Regions from separate parts of the Priestia sp. J2 genome, predicted to be linked through region 1. Evidence: riboswitches for the same ligand, from Rfam matches in the RefSeq annotation. Region 1 holds a riboswitch; each other region holds the start of a gene.

Evidence for each region. Region 1 has a riboswitch for cobalamin ahead of LJY09_RS24190 (ribonucleoside-diphosphate reductase subunit alpha). Riboswitches for the same ligand answer to the same signal wherever they lie in the genome.
Region 2: it holds a riboswitch for cobalamin, as region 1 does, so the genes downstream of both, LJY09_RS14985 (cobyric acid synthase) here and LJY09_RS24190 (ribonucleoside-diphosphate reductase subunit alpha) in region 1, are expected to answer to the same signal.
Region 3: it holds a riboswitch for cobalamin, as region 1 does, so the genes downstream of both, LJY09_RS13055 ((2Fe-2S) ferredoxin domain-containing protein) here and LJY09_RS24190 (ribonucleoside-diphosphate reductase subunit alpha) in region 1, are expected to answer to the same signal.
Region 4: it holds a riboswitch for cobalamin, as region 1 does, so the genes downstream of both, LJY09_RS01665 (HoxN/HupN/NixA family nickel/cobalt transporter) here and LJY09_RS24190 (ribonucleoside-diphosphate reductase subunit alpha) in region 1, are expected to answer to the same signal.

What each region holds. Positions count from the first base shown of each region.
Region 1 is NZ_CP086208.1:4,671,727-4,679,495, forward strand. Features, by position in the region: gene LJY09_RS24160 (flavodoxin) at 1-386, opposite strand, end outside; gene LJY09_RS24165 (hypothetical protein) at 402-1,157, opposite strand; gene LJY09_RS24170 (DUF2325 domain-containing protein) at 1,212-1,493, opposite strand; gene LJY09_RS24175 (DUF1540 domain-containing protein) at 1,701-1,859, shown strand; gene LJY09_RS24180 (hypothetical protein) at 1,926-2,129, shown strand; gene LJY09_RS24185 (ribonucleotide-diphosphate reductase subunit beta) at 2,159-3,202, opposite strand; gene LJY09_RS24190 (ribonucleoside-diphosphate reductase subunit alpha) at 3,219-5,462, opposite strand; cobalamin riboswitch at 5,595-5,781, opposite strand; gene menC (o-succinylbenzoate synthase) at 6,060-7,163, opposite strand; gene LJY09_RS24200 (o-succinylbenzoate--CoA ligase) at 7,167-7,769, opposite strand, start outside.
Region 2 is NZ_CP086208.1:2,955,766-2,963,534, forward strand. Features, by position in the region: gene LJY09_RS14970 (hypothetical protein) at 1-557, shown strand, start outside; gene LJY09_RS14975 (ABC transporter ATP-binding protein) at 575-1,858, opposite strand; gene LJY09_RS14980 (FecCD family ABC transporter permease) at 1,855-2,913, opposite strand; gene LJY09_RS14985 (cobyric acid synthase) at 3,119-4,645, opposite strand; cobalamin riboswitch at 4,737-4,917, opposite strand; gene LJY09_RS14990 (YdcF family protein) at 5,065-5,628, shown strand; gene LJY09_RS14995 (APC family permease) at 5,687-7,258, opposite strand; gene LJY09_RS15000 (nitroreductase family protein) at 7,683-7,769, opposite strand, start outside.
Region 3 is NZ_CP086208.1:2,584,825-2,592,593, forward strand. Features, by position in the region: gene cbiE (precorrin-6y C5,15-methyltransferase (decarboxylating) subunit CbiE) at 1-561, opposite strand, end outside; gene LJY09_RS13030 (cobalt-precorrin-5B (C(1))-methyltransferase) at 551-1,654, opposite strand; gene LJY09_RS13035 (precorrin-8X methylmutase) at 1,658-2,305, opposite strand; gene cobK (precorrin-6A reductase) at 2,311-3,078, opposite strand; gene LJY09_RS13045 (sirohydrochlorin chelatase) at 3,075-3,980, opposite strand; gene cobJ (precorrin-3B C(17)-methyltransferase) at 3,998-5,620, opposite strand; gene LJY09_RS13055 ((2Fe-2S) ferredoxin domain-containing protein) at 5,634-6,014, opposite strand; cobalamin riboswitch at 6,115-6,295, opposite strand; cobalamin riboswitch at 6,413-6,592, opposite strand; gene LJY09_RS13060 (hypothetical protein) at 6,739-6,897, opposite strand; gene LJY09_RS13065 (M42 family metallopeptidase) at 7,250-7,769, opposite strand, start outside.
Region 4 is NZ_CP086208.1:305,288-313,056, reverse strand. Features, by position in the region: gene LJY09_RS01700 (alanine/glycine:cation symporter family protein) at 1-104, opposite strand, end outside; gene LJY09_RS01695 (lipase family protein) at 360-1,112, shown strand; gene LJY09_RS01690 (DinB family protein) at 1,138-1,626, opposite strand; gene LJY09_RS01685 (hypothetical protein) at 1,973-2,128, shown strand; gene LJY09_RS01680 (type 1 glutamine amidotransferase domain-containing protein) at 2,261-2,785, opposite strand; gene LJY09_RS01675 (DoxX family protein) at 3,088-3,510, shown strand; gene LJY09_RS01670 (M20 family metallopeptidase) at 3,578-4,741, opposite strand; gene LJY09_RS01665 (HoxN/HupN/NixA family nickel/cobalt transporter) at 4,973-5,770, opposite strand; cobalamin riboswitch at 5,903-6,086, opposite strand; gene LJY09_RS01660 (organic hydroperoxide resistance protein) at 6,192-6,611, opposite strand; gene LJY09_RS01655 (undecaprenyl-diphosphatase) at 6,763-7,356, opposite strand; gene LJY09_RS01650 (response regulator transcription factor) at 7,547-7,769, shown strand, end outside.

The sequences.
Region 1 (7,769 bases):
CCAAAGGGAGAAAGCTCGATTTTCAAACCAGGAACAGCTATATTTCCGTTGCGTCCCTTTATTTTTTCTTCAATTAAATCAACTGCTCCGCAAAAAACATCATATGATGAATCACCTGAACCAAATACAGCCATCTGCTTTTGACTGAGATCTATATCATCCATTTCATCATAAAGATCTAAAAAATCATCTGGCAGCTCTCCATCTCCCCACGTATAAGCTCCAAAGATAATAGATTCTGCCAATACAAGGTCCGAAGCAGCAATGTCATATACTTCTGCTCGTTTCACATGCAATCCATGCTTGACTAATTCTTCTTCGATCAAATCGGCTATTGCTTCTGTGTTGCCTGACATACTCGCATAAGCTAGTAAGATTTCCTTCATGTAAATGACGCTCCTTTACACCAGCAGTGTGGGCCGCACATCCCCTTCTTCATCACATTCTTGCTTAAGAGGACAGTTTTCACACTCACTGGATGCATAGTTCTTTTGAAAATGTTTTGGTTCCATTAACACACTTTTGACAATATGTAGTTGAAGTATGGCCTTTTCATAATCGCCTGTTGCAATATAATAAGTTGTTGTTTCTCCGGTTAATAATGAATAAAAACGAATTTGTTCAGGAACCTTTTGAAAAGCTTGTTTCGAAAAAACGATAATAAAGTCTTTCATTGCGTTCTTCACTTCTTCATGGTCATCTAGAATGAATTTTGTTACCGTATAAGACTTCTCTGTCCATGCAGCAAAATCAATGGTCAGAGAAAGGTTGCTTTGAATTTCTTCTACATAAACGCTGTATTTTTCAAACACAAAAAGTGGTAGCTCCACATGTGTTTTCTCGCCTAAAAACCTCAGTAAATAATCACTTACTTTAGCTAACACATCGTAATAGTGAATGGGTGATGAAAACATATTTGGCTTTAGGCGCCAATATTTTTCAATAAGCTGTAAAACATAGAGGTTTGAGCGATACTCAACTGGCTTGCTATAGTATGTTTTAATGATTTGATGGACGGTTACTTGAACATGCTGTTTCCAATCTATAGATGTCTTTTTCAAAAGAAGCTGCTGCTGATAAAATTTGTACGGACATCGAATAAATTGTTCGATGTGGTTATTGGAGAGTGTCTTTATATGCACTTTTATCGGTTCCATCTATGTCTCACCACCCTAATTGAAATTCATTCTCAATAATGATCAAAAATTAAATCATGAAATTTGCTCAATCACTTTACGAATAGCACTCCATGAATGTTTGACGAAATAAATTGGTTTTTGCTGTTTTTTTGCTTTCTCTTTAATGACTTTTGCCATATTGTGATTAATAAAATCCGTAATAACTAATACAAACCCAATATGTTCGGGAATTTCTCGCTTCACCATATTGCTTTTACGGCCATCTAAATGAATTACTTCATTAAACCCTTCTCCCGCTAGACGATCTGTAATATGCTTTAACCTGTCTCCTCCTACAACCATGACTGATGACATGTTTGTTCCCTCCCAATTAATTATTCATTTAATGATTTGACAACAACCTGTATTCTTTACTATATATACAGTTTAATTGAGAATGATTCTCTTTGTCAATGTTTAATTGATAAAAATTCTCAATTAAAATGAAAGTCTACCACCTTTCTTATAAGTTAGTTGAATTTTGACCATACTATAGCTATCACATACAAAGGAGGGTTAACGTTGGAACAAAACATTCTTTGTGAAGTAAATAACTGTCACTTTTGGAAAAATGGAAATCACTGCAGTGCAGAAGAAATTTACGTAGTAAGTCATAGCGGAAAACATGCAGCAAGCAGCTATGAAACAGACTGTAAAACGTTCAAGCCAACTGAAGCGTAACCCGCAAAAGGACAGCCTCTGGGTTGTCTTTTTTCTCTCTTCAAGATCATAAAAAAGGAGACTAGTATGAAGACTGAACAACTGATTCATTTTTTTAAAGAAGAAGCCATAAAAGCAAATGAACAAACCTTTCCAATCTATGTACAATCATTTACTCATTTATGGACATACAAATGGGGAACACTTGAAAACATTCCAGAAGAAATTGATGACTTAATTACCACACGTGCGTTAGAACTTGGACTTATTCACTTAAAAAAAGCTGACTAATCAATAAGGAAATTAGTCAGCTTTTGTGTTTATAAATCATCAAATCCATTTGCATCTGATGCTTTTGTATATTGTCGTGATTTCTGTTCAAAGAAATCGGTTTTCCCTAAATCTACCTCTTGATAAGCAATAATCCAACGAAGAGGATTTTCAATCGGTGCTTCTGGGAAAGCAGCTCGACCGAAGCCTAACTGATTACAGCGTTTATTCGCCATATATTCAATGTACTGCTGCAGTTCTTTCATCGTAATGCCGTCGAATTTTTCTCCAATAACAGATTCCGCCCATTCAATTTCAAGACGAGCTGCCTCTTGGAACGTTTCAACTACAAACGTTTCTAGCTCCTCCGTACGATAAGCTGGATTTTCATTTAGTACTTCCTTGAAAATCTTTTCAAATAACCCAACGTGAAGCTGTTCATCACGATTGATATAATTAATCATCGTAGATGTCGCCACCATCTTTTGATTTCTCGCAAGATTATAGAAGAACGCAAATCCGCTATAGAAGAAAAGTCCTTCTAAAATAACATCATATACCATAGACTTCAAAAAGTTTTCAACCGTTGCTTCTTCGCTAAATGCTTTATATCCGTTTGTAATAAAGTCATTTCGTGCGCGAAGCTTTTCGTCTGTACGCCAGTATTCAAATACTTCATCTTGTTTTCCTTTTGGTACAAGACTTGATAAAACATATGAATACGAATGATTATGAACCACTTCTTGCTGCGCTAAAATAATCATTAGAGCGTTAATCGAAGAATCGGTTACATAGTCAGCTACTTTGCTAGCATAATCTGATTGAATACTGTCCAGTAGCGCCAGCAGGCCAATAATTTTTAGAAAGCTCTCTTGTTCGTCAGCGGTTAACTGAGGGAACTGTTTAATATCTTGACCCATATTAATTTCAAACGGCGTCCAGAAATTAGCTAGCATACGCTTGTATTTAGGGAACGCCCATGAAAATCGGACGTCATCCCAGTTTAGAATATTGGAGCTCTTGCCGTTGATGATTCCTGTCGAACGGTTCGGAGCTGTTTCGTTCATTAATTCTCGTTTTAACATGCTTGTCATCAATTATTCACTCCTTTTAACTATGACAGCTTTCACATTCTTCAATGACTTCACTTGATGTTGAACGTACGTAATAGGTCGTTTTTAATTTTTCTTTCCATGCCGTCATATGAAGATCCAGCAGCTCTTTTGCTCGGATATCATTTTGTACATATAAATTGAATGAAATAGATTGATCAATATGACGCTGGCGCTTGGCGTTTTGCTTAATGCTCCAGTGCTGATCAATTAAATAAACGGACTTATAATACCAGTTTGTTGCTGGCGATAAATCTGGTGCCGTCACTGGGATTTTATAGTTTTTCTTTTCCTCTGAATAAAACTTACGGAAAATCGGATCAATACTTGCCGTAGAACCCGCGATAATAGATGTTGATGAATTAGGTGCTACAGCCATTAAATATCCATTTCTTATCCCATTGCTTTGAACTTCGCTACGCAGTTCACTCCACGCTTCGCTCGTGTATTCACGTGTTTCAAAATAAGCGCCTGACTCAAAATCTGAGCCTTTAAATAATGGATATGCGCCTTTTTCTTTAGCTAAGTTCATGCTTGCCTGCACGGTTAAGTAAGAAATTTGTTCATACAATTCATCGCAATATGCTACCGCTTCATCTGTCTCCCATGCTATTTTCTTTAAGGCAAGCAAATGGTTCCAGCCAAATGTGCCAAGCCCTACTGCGCGGTACTTTTGATTCGTTAGCTTTGCTTGAAGTACCGGCAAATCATTTAACTCAATAACATTATCAAGCATGCGTACTTGAATTGGAATTAAACGTTCAAGTACATCTTCAGTTACGGCTCTCGCTAAGTTAATAGAAGAAAGATTACATACAACAAAATCGCCCGGATTCTTTGTAATAATAATTTTTCCGTCTTCCGTAATTTCCTCTGTTACGACCGTTGTACTTTGGTTTTGCGTGATTTCTGTACATAAGTTACTGCAGTAAATCATGCCCGCGTGTCGGTTTTGATTAGCTCGGTTAACCGTATCACGATAGAACATATAAGGAGTTCCGGTTTCAAGCTGCGAAAGCATAATGCGCTTGAAGATCTCAATAGCAGGCACTGTTTCTCTTGAAAGCTGTTCATTGTTTACACACTCAGCGTAACGAGTGCGGAACGAACCGCTGCCTTCTTCTTCATCATAAAAATCTTCTAACGAGTAGCCCATCAGCGTACGAACTTCGTGAGGATCGAATAAGTGCCAGTCTTCACGTGCTTCTACTTTTTCCATAAACAAATCTGGCAAACATACGCCAGTGAATAAATCATGCGTGCGCTGGCGTTCATCACCATTGTTCAAACGCGCGTCTAAGAATGAAAAAATGTCTTTATGCCAAACATCTAAATATACAGCAATAGCTCCTTGTCGTTGACCTAGCTGATCGACACTTACAGCCGTATTATTTAGCTGTTTCATCCATGGAATTGTTCCTGATGATACGCCTTTAAAACCTTTTATATCACTTCCTCGGCTTCTAATATGACCGAGGTAGACACCAATTCCGCCTCCATTTTTACTAAGCGTGGCCAAATCTGTATTGCTATCATAAATACCGCGTAAGCTGTCATCAATCGTATCAATAAAGCAGCTAGATAGCTGTCCGTAGCTCTTTCCTGCGTTTGAGAGTGTTGGTGTGGCAACCGTCATATATAGACTAGAAAGCGCCCAGTACGCTTCTTTTACTAATGCTGTTCGATTTTCTTTCTTTTCTTGAGACATCAGCGTCATAGCAATGATAAGAAAACGTTCTTGCGGTAATTCGTATACACGCTTATCATGTGATGTCGCTAAATAGCGATCTGCTAATGTCAGCAATCCAATGTATGTAAATAAACGATCGCGTTCAGGAATAATGACTGAAGCAATTTCATTAATTTCTTCTTCTGTATATGTTTTTAATAGCTGTTTATTATAAATGCCGATTTTTGTTAGTTCTTGAATAAGCTGATAAAACGAACCGTACTTCTCTTTTTTATCATAACCTCGGTTGTCCGCTGCTTTTCGATATAGTTCGTTTAAGTAGACGTCTGCCGCCACGTACGTCCAATCTGGTTCTTCCATTGAAATACGCTCTAGGGCTGCCAAAATTAGTACGTTTGCAACCTTTTCGTCCGTCATATTTTCCTTTACTGTAACAGTTTGAATAACCTTTTCCTCATACAAAGAAAAATCAAGTTGCGTAAATTCTTTTTTTAAACGTTCAATATATGCAGTTAATTCATGTAGAATTGTAGGCTTTAATGTATTCACCATAAATATGGCTCCTCTCTTCACTTCAAAATAAAAAATCGCTCACCGTACCTCGGTGAGCGAATAGAACGAAGATAGAAGAAGACACTAAGTCTTTTCTCAATCCTCGCTCTACCCTCTCACCTCCCGAAGAAGATAAAACGACATAAAAAAGGCAGGTCTCCTGACTTATGCTTCTTTTTACTTTAAGGCCTTCCCATGATGTTTACTCACAGTGGATCTCCTTATTTCATCAGCATTCACAGTTGCGGGGACAGCTTTGGATTTTCACCAAATTCCCTTTTAAGTCTTTTTATCAGACACCTTTTTCACTGGAAAACACAAAATATAGTATTTTATTATTGTTTAACAAACAACATATTGTGTTATGTTATAAACACATTATATAGGACAACTTAGAAAACTATCAACCTATTTTCAAAAATAATTTTGTTTTTTACGATAAAATCCTTCGACTTTTTTCATCAAACTACTCCATCATAACATGTTTTGACACGCTTGATGGAACAATGTGCTCTTTTTAAAAAATTTGTCCTATTTTTCTACTAAACATTGCCAACATCAATAAAAAAACCGTTTTTCATAAAAAACGGTTTTTAATTATTTGTATTCTTTTTCAAATGCTGTGATTGTTTTGATAAACTTTTTATCAATATCGTATCCTATCCCCGGTTTTTCCTTCACCTTTATTACTCCGGCTTCTACCTCTACTTCGGGCTTAATAATATCTTTTTCCCAATAGCGAGACGACGCAGAAATGTCACCTGGTATCGTGAAAGAAGGCAGTGTGGCAAGGGCGATGTTATGAGCTCGTGAAATCCCGGCTTCTAACATTCCGCCAACCCAAAGCCTTACACCGTGTAGGGCGCATAAATCATGAATTTTTTTTGCTACAGACATTCCGCCAACTCGACCGATTTTCACATTGATAATCTTGCAGCTTTTTTGTTCGATTGCATGACGTGCATCTTCATAGCTCACAATACTTTCATCTAAGCAAATCGGCGTCTTCATTTGCTTTTGTAATAATCGATGATCAAGGATATCATCCGAACTTAACGGCTGTTCGATCATCATTAAATTCAATTCATCTAGTTTTTTCAATGAATCACTATCGCTTAACGTATAGGCTGAATTGGCATCAGCCATAAGAGGAATGCTTGGAAATTCATCTCGAATTTGTTTCAGTAGCTCATAGTCAGCGCCTGGCTTAATTTTCACTTTAAAGCGCTTATAACCATCTTTCATATAAGTCTTTATTTGTTCTTTCATGATGGAAATATCATTTAAGCCAACTACCACTCCAGCTTCTACAGCAGGCCTTATTCCGCCAATTACTTCAGCTAAGGGCTTATTTTGGCGCTTTGCATACAAATCCCATACAGCACAGTCCAAAGCTGCTTTAGCCATGTTGTTCCGCTTTAGAGGTTTGAATAACTTTTGAACATCCTCTGGTTTTTGAAGCTGCTGGTGAAGAAGCGAAGGAATTAAAAAATCGTCTAACATATGAAAACATGTCTGAATCGTTTCTTCCGTATACCAAGGAGATGAAAAAGCAACGACTTCTCCCCATCCTGTAAATCCTTTTTCATCTTCTACTTCAAGCAAAATCAATTCTCGATCCTGGACCGTACCATAGCTTGTTGAAAAAGGAGAAAGAAGCTTCATGTCAATTTTATAAAGATGTACTTTTTTGATAATCATCGATTAAATCCCTTTCTGTATGAACGATGATAGCTTCCGGCGTATGATTTTATTAGAGGCCGTTCGCGGCAGCTCCTCTACTCGAACGAAATACTTTGGAAGTTTGTACTTTGCTAAAAATTGTTGAATGTGTAAAGATAACTCTTCATCTGAAACGTCTTCGTTTATAACAATGCATGCTGCAGGAACTTGTCCCCATTTTCCATCGGCTACTCCCGTTACACCGGCCTCTTTAACAGCGGGATGCTTCAACAAAACATTTTCAATTTCAGCTGGATATACATTTTCTCCACCTGAGATAATAAGGTCCGAACGTCTGTCTAATACATATAGAAAACCTTCTTCATCCACTTTCCCGATATCTCCTGTATAGAACCAGCCTTGTTGAAGGGCTTTTTTAGTAGCTTCAGGTTTATTTAAATATCCTTTTGTAACATTTGGACCTTTAACAATGATTTCTCCTGCTTCACGTGTTTCATTTCCATTCTCATCTACAATTTTCATTGCACACGGAAATAATGGTTTACCTGCTGATCCCAGTTTTCGCAAACTATCTTCAGGTGAAAGCGTAACGAACTGTGAAGATGTTTCTGTCATTCCATACGT
Region 2 (7,769 bases), 1.7 Mb from region 1:
CAGCGCTGAACCTGCAGGGAATTATTGATCAAGTGACGCGTTTAACCGACGCGATTCCTAAAATAGAAGAGCTTCATCAGCAATTACATGAATCAGCTCATCTTATTCAATCATTGTCTCAACTGCACGAGCAAACAGCTCATTTACTTTCGGCTATGCAGTCAGCTCCTAATTTCGAAGACATTCAGAATCAGCTCTCTGCGTTAAAGGAAGAATCGTCCAATACAGCTTTATATGAGATGGTGAAAACTCTTGACAAAAAGATTGATGAAGTAACTCAGCCAAAGCAGTCCATTGTTGTTGAAAAAATTATGGTGGAAAAAGTATTGTTAGACAAAATTGACCTTAGTAATAATTTTGGCCAGCTAGGCATTAAAGATTTGACCGGCCACTTAAACATTGGTACAACTTACAGCGCTGACTCCGGTCAAGTGGATGAAGAAGTCAAAGACTTATTTTCTGTTAAGCTAAAAGAAAAAAAGATTGATGAACATACAACTGAGACAACGATGAGTTCAGGAGGTGAAACAGAAAAGCCTGATCACTCCGAAGAATAAAAAATGACCGCTACTGCTTATTTAAAGCAATTGTCGGTCATTTTTGTTTCCATAAATAGTTGTAATTCTTTCTGTAGGCGTTCCATTAAGAACGCTGAAATTTCTTCTTGATTTTCTTCTTTATGATGAGATGATGCTACAACAATACGGCCTGTTTTTCCTAAGAAAGCCCGGTATTCAATTACCTTCATCGCAGCATGAAGTAAGTTCGCGTCCGAAAGCGGTGTATTTGTTAGTAGAACAATATTCATTTCATTCTCTTTTTGTCCATGTGTCAGTACAGTCAGCCACGAGTAACCTTTATCGTCTTTTAAGCGAACTTCATGACTAGATAAAGACGCAGATTTCCACGCCGTGTTAGAACTGCTTTGCTGTTGAACAATTTCTTGACACCAGTCTAGACCTGTTTCATTGGAACCCAGTGAAACAGTTCTCAAAGGACGAGCAAAGGATAAACATAGCTTGCCCGGTTCCTTTTGCAACTGATACAACTCATGGAAGTCCGTCTCTGGATATTGATACGGCGGCACAAAAGCAATTTGCCGCTTGTTCACAGCGGGATGGTGAAATACATGCAAATCAACGCCATATACTCTTTTTAACGTAGCTGCATCCTGAAAAATGGCATCCATCCCCGTTTCTTCTACTCTTCCATCTTTCAATAATACGGCATTATCTGCAAACAGCGAGGCAATGTTGAGATCATGCAAAATGGCCAGAACCGTCAAGCTCATTTCCTGCTGTAACGTTTTTAACAGCTGAAGCAGTTCCATCGTATGTTTTACATCTAAGTGATTCGTTGGTTCATCAAGAAGTAAGTAGTCAGGTTCTTGCGCCAGTGCTTTAGCAAGTAAAACCCGCTGTTTTTCTCCACCGCTCAGCGATTGAAAGGTATGATTTCGATAGTGCCAGACGTTTGTTAATTTCATCACGCTTTCTACCACTTCTTCATCCTGTGCTGATATAGTGCTAAACAAACCTTTTGCCTGATGAGGATAACGTCCCAGTGAAACAATTTCTTGAACCGTAAATTCTAATCCAATTTGATTTTCTTGCGTCATGACTGCAACTTTTTGCGCCAGTTGTTTTGGTGAATAAGCCTTCACTGACTTCCCTTCTACCTTCACTTCTCCTGATTGAGTGGTTAATACATTCATAATTAAGCGAATAAGCGTTGTTTTTCCGCTTCCATTTGGTCCTAGTAAAGCAACAAAAGAACCTTTGTCTACGGTGAACGTGATGTCACGAACGGTCGGTTTCTGTTTATCGTATCCTCCCGTCACATTATATAGTTCAATCATGATATTCCTCTTTTCCGCATACGTTCTTTTACAAGCAGCAGCGTAAAAATTGGCGAACCAATTAAGGCGGTTACGACTCCAATCGGCAGTTCACGAGGTTCTAATATCGTTCTTGCTAATAAATCGGCTAAAACCAAATAACTTCCTCCGATTAAAATAGAAAGCGGCAGTACATGCTTATGATTAGCTCCCGCTACGAGACGCACTACGTGGGGAATAACTAAGCCAACAAATCCAATTGCCCCAGATACTGATACCGCAGCCCCGGTTAATACGGATGCACCTATTAAAATCATTCTTTTTTTCTTCTTTACGTCTATCCCCATAAATTGAGCGGATTGATCGCCAAATGCTAAGCCGTTCAGCTCTTTCACATGTAACAGCAGCATAATCGTACCGACTAAAAAGAACGGCCCTAAAATTTGAATATGCGACCATCCTCTCATTGATACGCTTCCCATTAGCCAATATAAAACCTGCCTTACATCTTCTTCAGGAGAAAGAGCTACAATTAATGAAATAAGCGCGCTCATAAAGGATGATAAAATAATCCCCGCTAAGATGATGGTTTCATTGGCCAAATTGCCGCTTGCGAGTTTCGTAATACCAAAAACTAAAAGAAGAGTAATAAAACCAGATACGATGCCGACTACAGGCAGCGTGAAGATAGACAAACCAAAAATACTCCAGTGAAAATAAATTGCCATGACAGAGCCAAGGGTTGCACCTGAGGAAACTCCGATCGTGTAAGGATCCGCAAGAGAGTTTCTTAATAGCCCTTGAAAGGCAGCCCCTGCTATTGAAAGCGAAGCTCCTACTAAAAATGCCACCAGTACTCTTGGAAAACGAATTTGCCAAATGATTAAATCCATGTTTTCCGGACCGTGATATAAGGATAGTCCGGTAAGGTGGCCAATAATAATTTTGATTGTATCTCCTACGGTTAACGAAACTGTACCAATAAATACTCCCATAATCACCGAAGTACATACAATAAATAAACTGACTATGTATAAAATAGATGCTTTGTTTAAAAAAATACGTTTAAAAATCAATACTTTCAGCTCCTCTAGGAAACGAGGCGTGATGTTTTACATTACATTAACCATTCATTTTCCTGTCCATAAACCATGTTTCCATCCTACATAGTATTGGAAACAATCATCTTTTATTTGTTACGAGTGCTAGACTGTTGAACTAGGCAACGTAGAATAGCGTACTAAAGTTCTCGGTGAAAAAACAAGCGAAAACCTCTACAAGCTACACTTTTTGTGCTTGCTCCGGGCTTTTATAGTTGTCTATTAAATGATACAGCTTTTCCATATCTACAGCTTCTCTCACATATGCTGCTGCTTTTGAAAAAGACTCCTCTTTTTGCAGGCGACTGTTGAATGTATCCGTAATAGGCGGCAATTTTTTATGTTTACGAATTTGATTAAGCAAAGCTCTGCGCAAAGCATCGTTATGAAACACATCATGAACATACGTGCCAATGATGTTGTCTTTAACCGTTCCTTCTTTTTGATCATCTACCACCGCAAAGGCTTCCGTCATGCTTTTAGAAATCGTCTTTCCCATATGAATTTCATAGCCTTCAATTGAAACCTTCTCACTCTCTAACTGAACATATCCAGAAACTCTTTCTGTTTTTTTGCTGGTTGTCATAACGGTTTCCACTGGAAGCAAACCCAGCCCTTTAATAGATTCAATCCGGGACTCTACTGCATCGGGGTCCGTAATTGTCTCGCCTAACATTTGATATCCCCCGCAGATGCCAATAACGTGAGCGTTCGTTGCGTTCAAGACTTGATTAATGGCTAGATCCAGGCCGCTTTCTTGTAAAAACTGCGCATCTTCAATCGTATTTTTGCTTCCTGGTAAAACAATTAAATCAGGCGTACCTAGTTGTGATGGCTTGGTTACAAGTCTCACATGACAGTCTTCTTCTAAGCTTAGAGGATCAATGTCCGTAAAATTTGAGATGCGAGGATACGAGATAACCGCAATATCGATTTCTTTTAACGGATTCACAAGCGTTGAGTAATTTCTGAGTGATAGCGAATCTTCAGCGTCAATTTCCACGTCGTGCATATAAGGAATCACTCCTAGTACCGGAACTCCCGTGTATTCTTCAAACCACTTCAACCCCGGTTTTAAAAGCTCTAAGTCTCCTCGGAATTTATTGATTAACACTCCAATTACTCTAGGTTTATGTTCATCTGGAAGCAATTGAAGAGTACCCACCAGACTCGCAAAAACCCCTCCTTTATCAATGTCTCCTACTAACACAACAGGGGCTTGGGCTATCTTTGCTACGCGCATATTTACCAGTTCCCGATCGTTCAAATTCACTTCAGCAGGACTTCCAGCACCTTCAATCACAATTCGATCATAATGATTGGCAAGCTCTTTATAAGACTCCGTGATAACGTTCAAACCTTCATTAAAAAATTCTTGCCGATACTGAAAAGCAAACATATTACGAAGCGGCTTTCCATGAACGACAATTTGAGATTCATGATCACGAGTTGGTTTAATTAAAATAGGATTCATATTGGTTGTTGCTTCTACTCCAGCCGCTTCAGCTTGAATTCCTTGCGCTCTTCCAATTTCTTTTCCATCCATTGTAATGTATGAATTAAGCGCCATATTTTGCGATTTAAACGGTGCAGTTTGATAGCCGTCTTCTTTAAAAATACGGCAAAACGCTGTAGCAATCATGCTTTTTCCAGCGTCTGAGTGCGTTCCTTGAATCATAAGAGGTTTTCCTTTTTTCACTTTTTCCACTCCCTATCACATAAAAAAACCTTAACTGTAAAAGTCAAGGTTTGGTCATGCGCTCATTAACACATTGTCTTGACTTATTTCTCCCACCGAAAAATAAGGGGTTTTTAAAAGCAGGTCTCCTGGCTTATGCTTCATTTTACTTCTGCATCCTTCCTAGTTTGACTAGTGGGTCTTTGCAGGTTCATCCACATTTACAGTAGCGGGGGCTGCACCGGATTTACACCGATTTCCCTATTATCCTCCTTAGAGGCACTTTTAAAATCATTTATTCTTTATTGTAACGAATTTTATAACCATTCACAATAACGATTTTCTTCTATTATTATATATTACTGTGTTTATACTTATTTGGGTCTCGTATGCTATAATAACAATTATTTTCCAAACATCTTATGAAATAGCTAGGAAGGTGCTCGTAGTTGAAGAAAAAAATCATTTATATCTTTATTAGTTTGCTTGTTCTTTATGCTGTAATCATGTCTTTTTGTATGTATCAAACCGCTCATCAGCCTGTTCCGCAAAAAGCAGATTATGTGCTCATTTTAGGTTCGAAAGTAGACGGAGATCAAATGTCTCCTAGTTTAAAAGAACGAGCAAAAACGGCTTTATCTTATTTAAAGACTCATAAACAAACAAAAGTTATCGTAACGGGTGGAAAAGGATCCGATGAAGAAATTTCTGAAGCAGAAGCAGCCTATCGTTTTCTACGAAAAGAAGGAATTAAAAAGAATCGAATGATAAAAGAGGATCAGTCAACTTCTACTTTTGAGAATTTCACTTTCACTAAAAAGAAAGTTGATATTCAACACAAAAAAGTCGTGCTTGTTAGCAGTGATTTTCATTTATTTCGCGCCTCTATTATTGCCAAGCGTCAAGGTTTTGACGTTTATCCTTTAGGTGCAAAGACACCAAATTCAATTAAACTTCAAGCCTACTTTCGTGAGTATGCTGCTATCTTAAAAACGTGGCTGTTTGATAAATAAATAGAGTACGCCCCTATACAAACGAAAAACACGGCATGAATTCATGCCGTGTTTTTTATTAATCATCCGTATCGATAACTGCTTTTGGCAAACCCGTGTATTTCGCCCAGTAGAAAATACCGATTGAAACAAGAGCAATTAAAATTAAGTCAAGCGGGTTGCTTAGCACACCTTGTCCTCCACCAAATGAGCCTAGGTAAGAGATAACAAGCATAATAATATAATAAGCAACTAGCCACCAAGCAGATTTAAGCTGCTGTGCAAATTTTACAACGTCAGTTGGTACGTATTTCTTAAATGCTACGTAGATAACAACCATTAGAAGCTGTGATCCTAGAAGCCAAGAAATTGTCGTCCATCCTGACCAATATACGATGTATGAACAGAAGATAAATGACACAGGAGCAATAACGCTCATGCCTTTTAATTTGAAAGGCTTTTTAAGGTCTTTTGCATTTACTCTGAATGCAGCAGCTGAAATTGGCGCAATCGCATAAGACAGAATAAGTGCTACTGAACATACGTTTACTAGCGCTTCCCAAGAAGGAAATGGCAGTGTCCAGAATACGGACATTCCAAACGATAGCCATAGTGACGCACGTGGAATTCCTGTTTTCTTATCTACTTTTGAGAAACGTTTAAATAGTGTTCCATTACGAGACCAAGCATAAACTAAACGAGAAGTTGTATTCATGAAGATGTTCCCGTTACCGCCTGGTGATAAAATAGCATCAAAAATAACAAGCGTTACTAACCAGCCAAGGCCTAAAATAAGTGCAATATCTTTAAATGGTAAAGAGAATTGCTCTTGAATTGTTCCCCATCCTCCTGATAGCATATCAGCCGGAATGTTACCAATGAACAATACTTGCAGTGCTGTGTAAATAATCGCTGAAAGTACAATACAGATAATGAGCGCGATTGGAATATTACGCTGCGGGTTTTTAACTTCACTGGCTACAGAAACAATAGGGTGAAGTCCTAGGTAAGCAAACATAACGCCACCTGTTGAAATGGCTGCTTGAATACCATTAAAACCAAACGGAGTAAAATCGCCAGTTGTAAAGTTAGCTGATTTAAAGTGATAAGCTAACACGACGATAATTGTAAGAGGAACCGCATATTTGAACACAGATATAATAACATTTGACTTAGCAAATGCTTTTACACTTACGTAGTTAATGATAAAAAATAGCGTTAATAACGCGAACTGAAATAACCAGCCGATTGTAGTAGGCGATTCAGAACCATGTTTAGTTAGACCAGGAAGCCAAAACGCAACATACTGACGTACAGCCGTTACCTCGATGGCAATCAAACTTGTGTAAGCAATAATGGTAATGAATGAAATTAAGTAACCCACTAAATGACCATGTGAGTAAACCGGATAACGGATAATTCCACCGGTACGCGGCAGCGCTGCTCCAAGTTCAGCATACACTAAACCGATAAGTAAAATAATGACTCCGCCAATCAGCCACGAAAAACTTCCGGCTGGACCAGCCTTTGACGCTACGTTACTAACCGCAAATAACCAGGCGGAACCAAAAATAGCTCCCATCCCAATTAACGTTAGGTCAAGTAACGATATTGATTTTTTAAACTTTCCTTGATTTCCTTGATCAGACATAATATCCTCCTTTAAAATTTCCACTCCACATATCTACGCCCTTGCGTCCGATATGGGATTCTTTACATCATCCTCCTCTTACTAAGACCTCACAAGTGGATATGTTAACAAATATTCTCTAAAAAACCAAGTTAAAAACTTTTTTTTTTGTAAAACATCGTTGAATTGCTTATGTATAGCGCATAAATTCCACAGAAGATTTGAGGACTACTCCTCTTATTTAACCGCATTTTTCTTAGGTTAAACATAAAAGAATATTCAAACTATTTACCGTAAAAAAGGGTCTGAGATATAACAAAATCAACCGCTAGAAGCAGCTACATACGCAACGCCTACGCTTGCCATACCAATAAAAAAATCCGAACGATGAATCGTTCGGATTTTGCTTCAACTAAAATAATTTTGTCCGTACCTCTTTTTTTGCTTATTTAAATACTTTTACACGTTCACTTAGTGGTTGAAATTCTTTTTCACCCGCTGGCGCCACGGGATTACCAAATGGCATTTGGGC
Region 3 (7,769 bases), 2.1 Mb from region 1:
ATTCGCCGCCTCTTCCAGCGAAAGCAGCTGACAGCGCTCGGCCTCTCCACCTAGATTCTCTGCCACAAACATCTTGTATTCTGTCATGCCGAATGATAACAAGTAGTTTGCCAGAGCACTAGGAGAATTTTGCTCATCGGTTAAAATCGCCACTTTTTTATAACCGTCAATGCGCTGAGCCAGCCCTTTTATACTTCTGCCGTGCACGCTTGTAAAATAAGCGTCTTGCCATCGCTCTTTTAGACGTGAGAATGCAAGCTGAATAGAACTTAAATAAGGATATATTTCAACGTCTAGCTTCGCAGAAAGATAGCTTCCAATTCCGTAAAATAACGGATCGCCTGAGGCTAACACAACCGCATTTCCTTCTTCGTTTTTTAAACGTTCAACAAGGGAAGAAAGACCTCCTTCAATGGCTACTTTTTCTCCTTCGAAATCTTGAAAAAAGTCAAGGTGACGCTTTCCTCCAATTAGCACATTGCTTTCATACACCCACTGTTCATACATAGGAAGTAGACTTAACTTCCCGTCGTCACCAATTCCAATAATTTTAATTGCCATGTTGCACCGCCTGTCCTAAAAAATCTCCTTTTAATGTGTAAAGAGACGTATCGACATCGATTCCGTCCCCTACTTCCTTTAATGCTGATAAACAGCAGTACTCGCACAGTTTTTCGAAAAACTGATGATGACCGCTTTGCGTCATTAAATCTCCCACTTGAGAAGCTGTGTTTGCGCCTTTTATTTCCTCTACCAGTTCAGCAGAAGCGCCTGACTCAGAAGCTGCTTTTGCTAAAAAATTAAAATCAATAGGTGCACTTTTTGAATGAACCATCATAACGCCTTGGGCGACTTTTGAAAACTTTCCCATCATGCCTACGAGCGACACTTTTTTCATTCCTTGCTTTTTACATTGTTTTAACGTAAATCCAACAAAATCTCCCATTTCGATAAATGCTTCTTCCGGAAGTTCTGGGAACTGTTTCATTCCATATTTTTCGCTTCGTCCCCCTGTCGTAATGACAATGTGCTCACAATTACTCGCTTTAGCAACGCTAATGGCCTGCACGATACTTGCTTTATAAGCAGCTGTTGAGAACGGAACAACAATTCCCCGCGTCCCCAGTATCGAAATGCCTCCTAAAATACCTAGACGCGCATTTAATGTCTTTTTCGCCATTTCTTCTCCTTCAGGAACCGAGATGACAATCTTAACGCCTTTTTGTATGTTATATTGGGCTAGAAGCTGTTCAGCCGTTTCTTTCAGCATCTTTCTTGGCACAGGGTTAATGGCTGCTTCACCGACAGGAACTGGGAGACCGGGCTTTGTCACACGCCCTACTCCCACTCCTCCATCAATGATAATGTCTGCACCATTACACCACGAAACTTCAGAAATAATCAGCGCTCCGTGCGTGGCATCGGGATCATCTCCAGCATCTTTAATGATGCTGGCTACAGCGCTGCTTGTGCGATACTCGCATTCTTCAAGATGAAACGTAGCAAAGCGACCAACAGGTAAGTAAATCGTTGACTCCTCTTGCACTTCTCCTGAAATTAGCGTAAGCAGAGCTGCTCTCGTAGCTGCCGTTGCACAAGCGCCCGTCGTATAGCCTTCTCTGAGTTTCTTAGGTTCTTTTGGTACTTCCTTCATGCGTTACACCTGATCTGCAAGAATTGAAATTGCATTTAATGCAGCAACCGTTACCGTACTGCCGCCTTTTCGCCCGATGTTTGTAATAAACGGCACGTCAAGTTTGGCAAGTTCTTCTTTCGATTCAGCCGCTGAAACAAACCCTACCGGCAGACCAATAACAAGCCCAGGCTTCGCTTCTCCTTCTTTAATCAAACGAATTAACTCAAGTAACGCTGTCGGTGCGTTCCCAATTGCAAAAATCCCGCCGTCTGCTTCTTTAATTGCTTTTCGCATAGAAATAATTGCACGCGTTGTATTTAAGCGCTTTGCTTCTTCCATTACGTCCGGATCTGAAATATAAACTTTGATTTCACCGCCGTGTTTTTCAATTCGCTGCTTGTTTGTTCCTACTTGCACCATTTGTACATCTGCAACCACTTGCTTGCCGCTGCGAATGGCTTTAATTCCTGCTTGAATCGCATCTGGATGAAACAGCATACTGCGTCCAAGCTCAAAGTCTGCAGACGCGTGAATTACCCGCTGAACAATTGGGTACTGTTCATCTGTAAACGGATGAGGTCCAAGCTCTTCTGTAATCATTTCAAAACTTTTTCCTTCAATTTGCTGAGGCTGAACAGTTAACGGTTTAAATTCTGTACGAAAATCCATCTCAATCAACTCCTAGTTTGGTTTACTAAAGCATGAACCACTTCTTCAAACGTGGAATACACGGTCCCATACTCAATTTTCGGTCGCCCAATCATAATGATATCTAATCCTAACTCTTTAGCTGCTTCCACTTTTTCATCCACAGATCCAACTTTTCCGCTTTCTTTTGTGACCATGACCGTCACTCCGTATTGCTTATAAAGCGCTTGATCAAACTCTTTTGTAAACGGACCTTGAATAGCAATAATATTTTTTTGCGGCAATCCTAACTGCTGACACTTTTCCATATTATCCAGCCTTGGAAGCATACGAGCAACAAGCCGTACATCTGAAAGAGGAAGGAGCTTTTCTGTAAAAACCTGCAGCGTCTTGCTGCCTGTTGTCAGCATAATAACTCCTTTTTTCTCAGCTGCTACTTCAGCTGCTTCTTCATACGTAGAAACCATCGTCATATTGTCGTAGGTAAAAGCCTGCGAAGCCCGCTCATAGCGTATGTAAGGAATCGATGTTTCAGCAGCCGCACCGATGGCGTTTTTAGATGCTTCTTCGGCAAAGGGGTGACTTGCATCCACAATAGCTTTTACACCATGTTCGTTTATAAAAGTCATCATATCTTCTTGTGTGAGACGTCCAATTTTCACTTTCACTTCTGCTCGCTGTAATTCGATTGCTGCATTGTCGGTTACAACCGTCGCCGTAACGTCGTAACCTTCTTTTTTCACTTGAACAGCTAATGCACGTGCATCGCTAGTTCCCGCTAACAATAAAATCATTTTAACTCGCCGACCTTATCTTCATGGTGGTGATGGTCATGGTGGTGATCGTGGTGATGGTGCCCGTGATCATGATCGTGATGATGATGGTGATCAATATGCTCCATAATGCCGAGGCGATATTGACATGTATCGCAGTTCATTTTCACTTCGCCTTCTAATCCTTCTTCAGCACGTTCTTTTAAAATTGTCTGCAGTTTTGGATGAAAACCGAAATAGCCGGCTAGCTTAAACTCAATGTTTTCATGCTGCATTTTATACTGCTTCACCATTTCTTCCAAACGCTTAATTAGTACTCCTGTAAATAAGAAATACGGGAGAATAACCACTTTTTTAGCGCCCAGTTTTAAACATCGTTCCACTCCTTCATCAATCAATGGAGCGGTCACGCCCATAAAAGAAGTTTCGACGATTTTGTAGTTTGTTTTTTCCCAAAGAAGGCGCGTAATTTTATATAAATCACTGTTTGCATCAGGATCGCTTCCTCCTCGTCCTAAGACAATAACAGCCGTGTCTTCAGCTGGAGTTTCTAAATTTTCTCCTGATTCTTGTAATCTCGTTTTTAAAATTTCAAGGGCTTCTTCATGAACGCCAATGGGACGTCCGTACACGAAGTTTACGTGTGGATATTTTTCCTTAGCTTCATCTATAGCCGCCGGAATATGTATTTTTGAGTGGCCAGCTGGCAAGAGCATAATTGGAACTACAACTACATCTGTCGCTCCTTTTGCCACACATGTATCAATGCCTTGACTTACATTCGGACGTTCAAACTCTAGAAAACACGTTTCTATTAAAATAGATGGGTCCCAATCATGCTTCATAGTCGAGATAAACTCGCGAATTTGATCGTTCCCTTCAGGATCTCTACTTCCATGACCGACAAATAAAACTGATTTCATATAATGCCCTCCCATTTTTAATCTCCACACGGAGCTGGTTCTACTTTTATTTTTGGTGTTATATCTTGATAGTCGAATCCATAAACATTCTTCACACGCTTAAAGAATTTATGAAACCGCTCATTTGGATGACCTTTTTCTTTATATTCATGGACAATGTTCTCCACTATTTCAACAATGTCATCGGGCGCTATGCCTTCCGCCACAATTTGACCTGAATGGGCGTTTCGTCCAACCGTTTTAGCCCCTAAAAATAAGTCAAACGCACCTTTTCTGTAGACAATGCCGATATCTTCTTGAACAGCACCGTAACAGGCCATACCGCATCCATTAATACCAAGCTTCAGCTCTTTTGGCATGTCCATTCCACCGAGACGCTTTTGTAATTGTTCCGTATGCGGGATGGCGTCACTTTTTTCTCCATCACAAAAATCACACGCTTTAATTGTAAACACGTCTCCGACTGGAGATAGTAAAAAGGAAGCTGATTGGAGCTTTTTAATAATCACATCTGGCTGAGCCGTTGGAATTTGCAGTTTGATTTGATGGTCAGGCGTATACTCCATCGTACCTTTTTCACCAACAACTTCTGCTAGTATTGTCATTTGAACGGGCGTAAACTTCTTATTTGCAAGCCCTGGACTAACTGCCACTTCAAAAATAGACTCAATTGGCTGGTGTACGACCGGTGAAGTAGTTTCACCTAAAATTGCTTGAAGCGCTTCTTCTGCCAGAGCTCGTGAAGCTGCTTTTTCTTCTTTTGTATTCTGAACATCTTCAATAGCTGAAGCCGTTTGCTTTACAGTCTCCTCTTGATCAAGAGCCCATGGTTCTGCTTCTTTTCGAAGTCGCTGATGCGGTCTTAGCGGCTGCTCTGTTTGGTTGAGGGTATATTTCCGCTGATACCCGCGCGGTGTAATCATTAAGTCATCGTAAAAGAACGTAGATGAATTTCCGACAACAACGGTAGTCAGCATGCCTATTTCATGATTTAACATGTCTTTTAAATTGGTCATTACCACTTCTTCACGGTCACGATAAGCGCTTTTCACAAGACCAACAGGCGTATCGGGGGAACGGTATTTTAATAAAATCCTTTGCGCTTCCACAATTTGTCTTGTGCGTCTTCCGCTTTTCGGATTATAAAAAGCTACTACAAAATCTGCTTGTGCAGCTGCTTCGATTCGTTTTTCGATTAACTCCCAAGGCGTAAGGTGGTCACTTAAACTAATCGTACAGGCATCATGCATCACGGGCGCCCCAAGGAGGGATGCGCATGAATTAATAGCCGAAATGCCAGGAATCACTTCCAGCTCTACGCCCGTTTCTTTTTTCCATCCTTTTTCAATCAACACTTCATACACAAGGCCGGCCATTCCGTATACTCCTGCATCTCCGCTTGAAATGACCGCCACGGTTTTTCCCGCTTCAGCTTGCTTTACGGCTTCTTGTGCACGGCTTACTTCTTCGGTCATTCCTGTACTAATAATTTGCTGATTCGTTAATAGTCCTTGAATTAATTCCACATAGGTTTTATAACCAATGATCATATCACTTTCTTGAATGGCTTCTCTTGCTCGCTGTGTAATATGTTCAAAGCTTCCTGGGCCGAATCCAATAACTAACAGTTTACCTTTCATGCTAGCTCCTCCTTTATGCGTTACTTTTTACTTTGTCAATTCCTTCTATGGAGTCACTCTTTTCCGGAGAAACAAAACCGTTTTGATCATATTCATAAATAAGTGATTCCTTTATACTGCAGCCTCCTGCTAAATGTTCTTCAACAATTCGATGAGCTACGTTTTCAGTGACCTGCTTGTACCAATCTCCTGAAGGGTACACGATAGCTACAGGAGCATCTTTGCATCTTCCGTTACAGCGCGTACGGGTTGTGTGAACCGCTTCATCTAGATTCAGTTCAGTCACTTTATTTCGAATAGCTTGCGTGGCTTCTTCTCCACCTTTTCTCATACAGCTGCTTCCATTACAAATCAATACGTGATGTTTTGTTCCATTTAAGTTCCACGTCGTCACACTTATTCGCTCCTTTACTAAAAAAACGCCTCTATCAATGATAGAGGCGCAGAAAAATTCAAACTAAGTTTTTGCACTTCCACCTATATCCCGTAGGGTAAGCTTCGCATTAGAAAAAGGCTGGTTTCCTGACTTCGATTCATCACTTGATTGCGCCTTCCCGAATACAGTGGCATATGCAATCAGCTCCTCTTCACAGTGGCGGGTACCGCGCTGGCTTCACACCAGACTTCCCATTTAACGCAATGTGAACATTGCGCACCTTTTTTGCACGATATGTAGTTTTGTGCTACGAGAAAAACCCGCTTCGCTAATATGCGAGCGGGTAAAACGTCAGAATAAAAGTGTACACGAATGCCACTTTAAGCCAACGTTTCCCTTCCCGCTCCCCGGAGAAATAGAAACTTCACAATAAAGACAGGTCTCCTGACTTGTGTATCATTCTACTTGAGAACCTTCCCGTGATTTTTCCACAGTGGTTATACTCGTTCGTCCACACTTACAGTTGCGGGGACAGTACTGGTCTTTCACCAGTTTCCCTATTAAGCCTTCTTGGCATCTTTACTGTTGCTGTTTGATATATATGAACCTTTTAAACTATCAGAATAATAGAAGTAACTACCATATCATAGCGTACATTTTTTTTTATTTCAACTCTATTCTTTTCGTAAGATACAAGAAGCTATAAAAAAACAAGAGCATAAAGTCAGCTCTTGTTTTTTTATTATATAGCTACTAATGTTAAATGAGGATCATTATAATACACGACTTCTGAAAGAACTTTACAGCCATTTGTTTTTGCAAAAGCTTCTCTCGCCTGCGTTTCAGTTTCAAATTCAAACATTTTCATTTCTTTTCCAGCATATACCGTCAGTACCCACATGAAAAGATTCGCCTCCGATTATTGTAGTGATCGCTATATCCACATTATGACGAAACCATATCCTTTTGAAAACCCATTCTACAAAACTTGTCACAAGAAACTTTTAAAAATTTAAAAACATTTTAACTTCTGTAAATGAACAAAATGTACAAAAGGTTTAAGCCGTATTATACCTCTTTAAAAAAGGTGCTTTTTTTACCAACTGTTGCTTCATCAGTAAAAAAATATATAGTATTTATTAAAAAAAGAAGCCGGACAGCCGGCTTCTTTTTTAGGAAAGGAAAGTACAGACATCACAGTCCCGTCCTGCTCTTTGTTTTGCATAAAAATACACTAATTAAATATTCCTTTCTTAAAGCAGAACCATGTTCGATTGCACATAGTGGTAAAGAAGCTTGTACGTATGGTTTAATGAATCTTGATGCGTTCTCTCAAACGCATGAGAAGAATCAATTCCTGGACCAATTAAGCCGTGTACGATGTCATGCCCGGCACGAATAGCAGCAGAAGCATCTGATCCGTAAAACGGATAAATATCTAATTTGTACTGAATATCATGCTGCTTAGCTAGCTCCACCAAATGCTTTCTCAAACCGTAATGATATGGGCCGCTTGAATCTTTTACACAAATAGACACGGTGTATTCATCAGTAGATTGTCCATCTCCCATGGCACCCATATCAACCGCTAAGTATTCTACCGTTTGAGGCGTAATATTAGAATTTCCTCCGTATCCAATTTCTTCATTATTTGAAATAAGAAAGTGCGTAGTGTATGGCAGTTCGATCTGCTCTTCTTGAATTGTTTTCATGAGCTGAAGCAATAAAGCTACGCTTGCTTTATCATCGAGATGACGAGATTTAATAAAACCG
Region 4 (7,769 bases), 700 kb from region 1:
AAAAACCTTGTTAAAATCGAGAAAAACAGGCCAATCGCAAGACACCCATAAATAACAGGCGTGCTCCATAGCACATTATTCAAACTCGTTACAAATTGCTCCAAACGATAACCCCCTTATTTTTTGATTCAGACTATTTTAAATTATAAGTTAAATTATAAATTTTAACAATAAAACTCTAAATTAAAACTTTTTTTTAGTTAAAATACACAAAAAAAGTTATAAACCCCTCAAAAACATCCAATAAGAAATCGTTTACACTCCATAATTATTGCTCTCAAAAAAGAGATATCTGCACCTTTCTTCTCAAGAACACATAGGCTATAGGAGTTATTTTCTATTAGAAGGTGTGAAAAACAATGATGAGAATCGAGCCTTTATTTTATCGTTCTTTAGCTCTAGACCTTCTTTATGCGTGCGTCTTAGCTTATAAGCAATACGCACAGGGAGGCACATTTGATGTACCTGAAGGCTACCGGCTTATTAAATCGTTTAAAGCTTCTGCCGTAGGGGTGCAAGAATGGTTTGGTTTTATTTTAGAATCTGATGACTCTATCGTAATTGCCTTTCGAGGAACTCAATCTGAGGCAGATTGGATTGCTGATGCTCGCATTAGGCAGCGCCCCTATCCATACAATCAACGAGCCGGGCTCGTTCATGAAGGTTTTTTAGCCGTTTACGAATCATGCCGTGATGAAATTTTTGAAACATATAAATCGCTTCCCACCAAGCCCATTTATATAACGGGGCATAGCCTAGGTGGCGCACTCGCTGCTCTTCATGCCTTAGATGTCGCCACAAACGCATCTTTTCCGGAAATTACAATGTACAACTACGGAGCTCCTCGAGTAGGGGATCCTCAATTCGTTCAAACATACACAAATCTTGTTTCAAATAGCCGCTGTTTTGTTAACACGACGGATACGGTTCCTAAAATCCCTCCGAAGCGACTCTATTCCCCTTCCACCAAGCAAACAATTTATTACGATCAAGACCCTCTGCAACTCTCATTTACCATCCAAACAGGCTCTACCGTAGGGAACCATAATCCCCAAACATACAGTGTTGGGATATGGATGATGTCGGATTACCCTATTTTGGTCCAAAAATAAAAAAACAGGCGGAATGCCTGTTTTTTTATGCGCCAATTGCTGTTTTGATTTCTTCTATTTGTTCTTGGTGACGCTTTTCATGATAGCCAATAAAATCAATCCATTGCTTTAAATCCATTAACCCAAACACAGGATGTGGAAACGATTTTTGCTTTAGGTTTTCTTCACTGGCTGTTTCTTCTAACTCTACTAAAGCCGCTCTTGATTCCGCCAGCTTACTCTTCATTTCTTCTAATGTCTGATTTTCATTAGAAGGCGTAACTTGAGCCGGTGCATCTACTTTTCGAGAACGGTCTACCGCTAAATGAAACGGCTTATCTTCGGTTGGCTGATTTACACCGTTTTCTAACTGATCCTTTACACGTGAAACAATCATGCGCTCCATCAAATATAAATGTTCTAATACTTGCATAACGCTCCATGTATTAGATGCTGGCTGCTGATTTAATTGTTCATATGTTAATGATTCTACACTGTTCAATACATCATTTCGAAACTGTTCATTTTTGTTCATTGTTCATCCTCCTCTAGGATTCCTCTAGCTTATCGTATCAAAAAACTCTTCTATATAAAAAGGATATCCCTTTACTTAACCATGTTTTAGCTGCAATTGTTTCACGTGAAAAAAATATTTTTTCTATTTGACATAGATCAACTGAAGTGTTATATTTAGATTTCTGGCTTTTCTTTAAGAGCTGGACATAGTGAAAGTAACTTGAAAGGATGTATCGTACAATGCAAGGTAAAAATACTGGCATTCGACACATGTCTTTGAACAAAACTTATTCACACTGGATCGGCTTCGGAGCCGTAAGGATGCAAGAGAGGTAGGGCTTGCGTCGTTTAGGTTAATCGATCATGTGGAAAAACAAACCGCGGCAATGGATGAAATCCATGCAAGCACAATCAATGCTAATTGTGCCCTAACAACAACGAAACATACAAAAACCGTAATCATGGATTTTATAAAGAAAGTAATCATTTTGTTTTTACACTTGCAAAAAGCAAGTTACTGATAAGAAACACGAACAAAAGCGAGCAGATGCATCTGCTCGCTTTTTTAATGATGATTTTTTATTTACTTTATCATTTCTTTTTTTAGGGAATCTTATAAAAAAGCCAAAACCAATATGGTTTCGGCTTTTTTCTTATTGCTCTGCTAGTACATCAGCAAATGCTTTTGCATAAGGAGGAAGGTCTGGCGGACGGCGGCTTGAAATGATGTGGCCGTCGATTACGACTGCTTCATCATGCCAAATAGCTCCCGCATTTTCCATATCATCTTTGATTCCTGGCGTACTTGTTACGTTTCGGCCATCTAAGATTTTTGCAGAGATTAATACCCATCCTGCATGGCAGATTTGGCCGATTGGCTTTTGCTGTTCATCCATATGACGAACCATTTCAATTACTTCAGGGTAGCGGCGCAGTTTATCCGGCGCCCAGCCTCCAGGTACTAAAATAGCGTCATATTCAGCTGGATCAACATCTTTAAATGCATAGTCCGATACGGCTGGAACACCGTATTTCCCCATGTACGTTTCGTTTGCTTTTTCTCCAACTAAATGTACTTCTGCTCCTTCTTCGCGAAGACGCATCACTGGATACCATAGTTCTAGATCTTCAAAGTCTGCACTAACAAGCGCAATAACTCTTTTATTTTCTAAGCGCATCGTAACACCTCCGCCATCAGTATAGCATGTTGGAGAATAAGATTGAAAATAAGGAACTAAATTGTACATAATTAAAGGATTTTTCAAGTGCCCTTCAGAAATTTTTTGTATGCCAAATGATCTAATTTTATATTTTTACTTGACTGGGAACAAACATCACACTACAATGTGTAGTGTGATGTTCATAATGTTGTAAAATTATCCAAATAAGAAAGACTTTATTTAATTGCTACATTTCTTTTTACGGGCTTTTACACTACATAATGTAGTGTTTTTCAAATACACTTAAAGGAGGAAGTAAAGTGAATAAAAACGTCGAAATTGGATCGCTTATTATTCGTTTAGTATTAGGTTTTACATTTTTAGTACACGGCTTTCAAAAATGGCAAGGGGGAATTGAAAATACAGTAGGCTTCTTCGATAGCTTAGGAATCCCTGGTTTCATGGCATATATTGTGGCAACAATTGAACTTGTAGGTGGGGTTCTGATTATTCTTGGTCTAGCAACAAGAGTCGTAGCTGCTTTATTTGTGGCAGTTATGCTTGGCGCTATTTTTACAGCCAAGCTTAAAAGCGGATTCGTTGGCGGGTTTGAGTTTGATATTGCCTTAATTGCCATGTCTGCTCACTTATTTGTTGCAGGAAGCCAGTTCCTTGCTCTTGATAAAGTGGTATTTAAAAAGAAAGAAACTGCTTTTTCTCTTCAAGAAGAAAGCAGTAAATAAAAAAGAAAGCTTATACTCTCCCAATATAAGCTTTCAGGTTAGTCCCGCCGTTTGAGGCGGGCTTTTTTTATATTTGAAGCAGCAAATTCGCAAATAAAGAAGAACGCTCGGACAACGTATCAATTTGAATATGTTCATATTCTGCATGTATTCCTTTTCCGCATGCTCCTAATCCATCCAACGTGGGAATGCCAATAGCCGCTGTAAAATTGCCATCACTTCCGCCTCCAACAGCTGCTTCTTCTAATTTCATACCCAGTTTGGCCGCAATTGACTGAGCGCATTCAAATAACTCTTCCGTTTGTTTAGACTTAACCATTGGAGGACGATTCATGCCTCCTGTTACTTCAATCTTAATCCCTTTTAAAATGGGCGTTAAATTCAAAATAATATCCGTCATACGTTTTGCTTCTTCTTCTGTAGAAACACGTAAATCCACGTGCGCTTCTGCATATTCCGGCACTACATTTGTACCGCTGCCTCCGGTAAATGTCCCAACGTTCACCGTTGTACCTTTTTCATAATCGGTTAAGCTCTGCAGAAAAATCACTTGGCGCGCTAGCTCTTCAATAGCATTGATTCCTTCTTTGTGGTGATTACCAGCGTGGGCTGCTCGTCCCCACACCTTTACGGTGAAAATCCCCGCTCCTTTGCGCGACGTTTTTAACGCACCTGAACCCGCCACCGCAGGTTCTGCTACTAGCACTGCTTCACTTCTTTGTGCTTCTTCTTCTATATATTTTTTAGAGGAAATTGATCCAATCTCTTCATCTGAATTGCAAAAAAACACAATTTTTTTATCCAGCGATAAGCCAAGCTCTTGAATCGCTTTAATCGCCCATATAGATTGTATAATGCCGCCTTTCATATCTAAAATTCCCGGACCATAAAGCTTGTTTCCTTCTGTTCTTAGACTCAGCCTTCCCTTTTCCCATACCGTGTCAAAGTGACCGATAATTAAAAGCTGCTTCTCTCCTTCTCCAATCGTAAATTTCAAGTGGTTTCCTACTTCTTTTTCTTCTATGATTTCATACCCTACGCCTAAACGCTTCTGAAACAGCTGCGTTAAATACATTCCACACTGATCCACTAACTCTTTACTGTAGGACGGTGATTCTTTTTTCACAAATCCAACTAAATCTTCGAGCATCTCTTGTTCATGTTCTTTTAAATAACTAAATACGCTTTGTTCTACCATTACCTGACTCAAATCAATTCCTCCTCCAAACAACCCCTGCTGCTTGTGCATTCATTGCTTTTATTTATCGTACGTATGAGTATGTTCTACGTTTCACATAACGACCTTAAATTATCCTTAATTATAATGGTTTTCAGACAATTTTCCATCCTTAAAATACAGATAATACTTTAACTTATTCATAACCGACCGAAAATAGCCATAAACTTCAACAAATTTATACAAAAAAGCTTCAATCTTCAACAGATTAAAGCTTTCATTTTATTAATTGACATTTATTTTGATATTTTTCCCTTTTGACTTCACACTTACAAATACAAACATAGACACTAAAAAAATAAACAAAATAACGCCAACCATTTCAAAGTTTACTTCGGCCCATGGATTAAAGAAAGTGAATGCTAAGTAGAAGGACACCCCATATGCGAGGATAACAATAACCCAGCCCATCAAGCGGGAAGCAGATTGCCCAAACTTACTCGATTCATTCACCATTTTATGTACAATCAGTGAATCGATTGTATCTGTCAGCATCATACCAAACATAAATACTAGTCCTAATAAAAGCGGCGTATATTTGCCTGCGTTCCCTACAGCTAGAGACCACACGGCCGTTTGACTGACCGTTTCAGCTGCTAGGGCAAACAGCGCTCCTACAAGAATAATTAAAAAAGGATTCGTTGTTCCTTTTGCGATTTTCGGAATAAACTTCCCTTTTAACCCGCTCACCTGAAACTCTTCTTCTTTGTTTTTAGTTCGAAGCAAATGATATGTGTTTAATGTCCCAATCAGAAAGAGAGAGATGATAGATACCCAAGATGCAAAATGATCGAAATATGCTGGAAACGTAAAATTCTTCATCACTACGCCCAGCACCCCGGCCGTGACGGCCACCATTCCTCCATGACCGAGTGAAAACAGCGTTCCGACCCACGGGGCAAAACGGCTGCCCATTCGCCAATTATATCGGGTCTGGCCATCAATAAAAGCTAAGTGATCTGCATCTAATCCGTGCCTGATTCCTAATAAAAAGACAAGTAAAAAAACTGATAAACCTTCCATTTCCTACACTCCTTTTTTTAAAATAAAACGTAAAAAAGCCTCAATTCTATAGAAATTGAGGATGTGTCGGCATATGAAAATAAACAGTAATTGCTCACTGCGTACCTTGATACACCGCCTCTTTCCTAGAAGAGTCAAGTGTACAGAATAGGTAGGTCTCCTGGCTTGAGATCATCATTTTCTACCGCCTTCCCCGTTTTGAGTGACGATAAGATAGAAAACTCCCTGCTTACAGTGGCTGGACCGCTCGAGATTTGCACTCGATTCCCTGTTACCTCTTACGCTATGTAAGAGCACCTAAACTGTGCGAATGATTCATTTTCTTCCTCATTATACTAGTACTCCTTACAAATGAATAGAGAAAATTCAAATAAAAAAGCCCTGCTAAGCTTTACATGCTTAACAGGGCTTTTTAAAGCAATTAAACTACTTCTACCGTTACGTCTACGTTGCCGCTGATTGCTTTTGAATACGGGCAGTATGAGTGGGCTAGGTCTACATATTTTTTAGCTGTTTCTAAATCTAAGCCTTCGATATGAGCTTCAAGCGCTACAGCAATTTTTACTCCTTGATCAGCTTTATCTGGAAGCAGCTGAACCGTAGCTTTTACTTCACTGCTTTTAATTTCTACGTTATGTTTTTTCAACATAAATTCTAACGCACTGTTGAAACAAGCACTGTATCCAGCTGCAAATAGCTGCTCTGGGTTTGTTGCTGTTGTTGCTTCTCCACCAAGCGCTGGAGGTGTTGCAACGTCTAAATTAAAGATATTATCTAAAGAATGAACTTCTCCTGTTCTTCCACCTGTGTTAACGACTGTCGTTTCATATAAAGCTTTCATGTATAAATCTCTCCTCTTTTTTAGTAATTTTATTAAAATTTTTTATTTATCGTTTCTGCAATTTAATTGTACACAATTTAATTTTAAAAAACAAGTGTTAAATACATTAAAAATTTCCCAATAAAAAAAGCCGCGTATATGCGACTTTTTCTTAATAATATTGAGACTGTTCGTCATAAGCTGATTTTCGAAAAATAGACAAGTTGGTAATAGCCCTCATCAGTTTCGTATTAAAAATAACATAATGAATAAACAGCGCCAGCACGCAGCCTAGAATAGCTCCTGTTAACACATCGAATGGATAGTGAACGCCAACCCATACGCGTGAAAATGCAATGAGTGCACCCATGACAACCCACATGCGCCCTGAACGTTTGAAATGCAGCCAGATGGTAAAAGTGATAACTAATGCAGATGTAGCATGATCGCTTGGAAATGAAGAATTCGCGGCGTGATCAATAAGCTGATTCACGTGGTGAGAGATAAACGGACGATCTCGATAAGCAAATAAACTAATCACTTTATTGATAATGACTCCTGTGGCACAAGCACATAAAGCTTGAAATGCTACAACACGGCTGCCGTTTTTATTAATAAGTAAAAACAAGCCGAGTAAAACAATAAGTACATACTGGGCATAATCTGCAAAGAATACCATTAGCGAATCTACAAACTTCACATGCGAGGCATACTGATTCACCGCATGGAAAATGGTATAGTCTACTGAATTAATAGCTGATAACATAATCGAAATCCTTTCTTATTTTTAAATGTCATTAGCTATCTTATCAGTTTCTTGGGAAAATGAACATTATTTCTCGGGCTATTATTGATATATTTAGTAAATAACCATTGATTTCCTTATCATTTATACACCCCGAATCTCTCCATGCTATAATGTACGCAACTATACATAGACACAAGGGGGAATTTTTTTGAGTAAAGGCAGAATTTTAATTGTAGAAGATGAACGCAAAATTGCTCGTTTGATTCAGCTCGAGCTTGAACACGAAGGGTACGAAACGGGCATGGCTTATACAGGGACAGAAGGATTGGCAGAGTTTCAAGCACATGATTGGGATTTGCTGCTTTTAGATGTGATGCTTCCTGAATTGAGCGGACTCGAAGTACTGCGTCGCATTCGAGCAAACGATGATC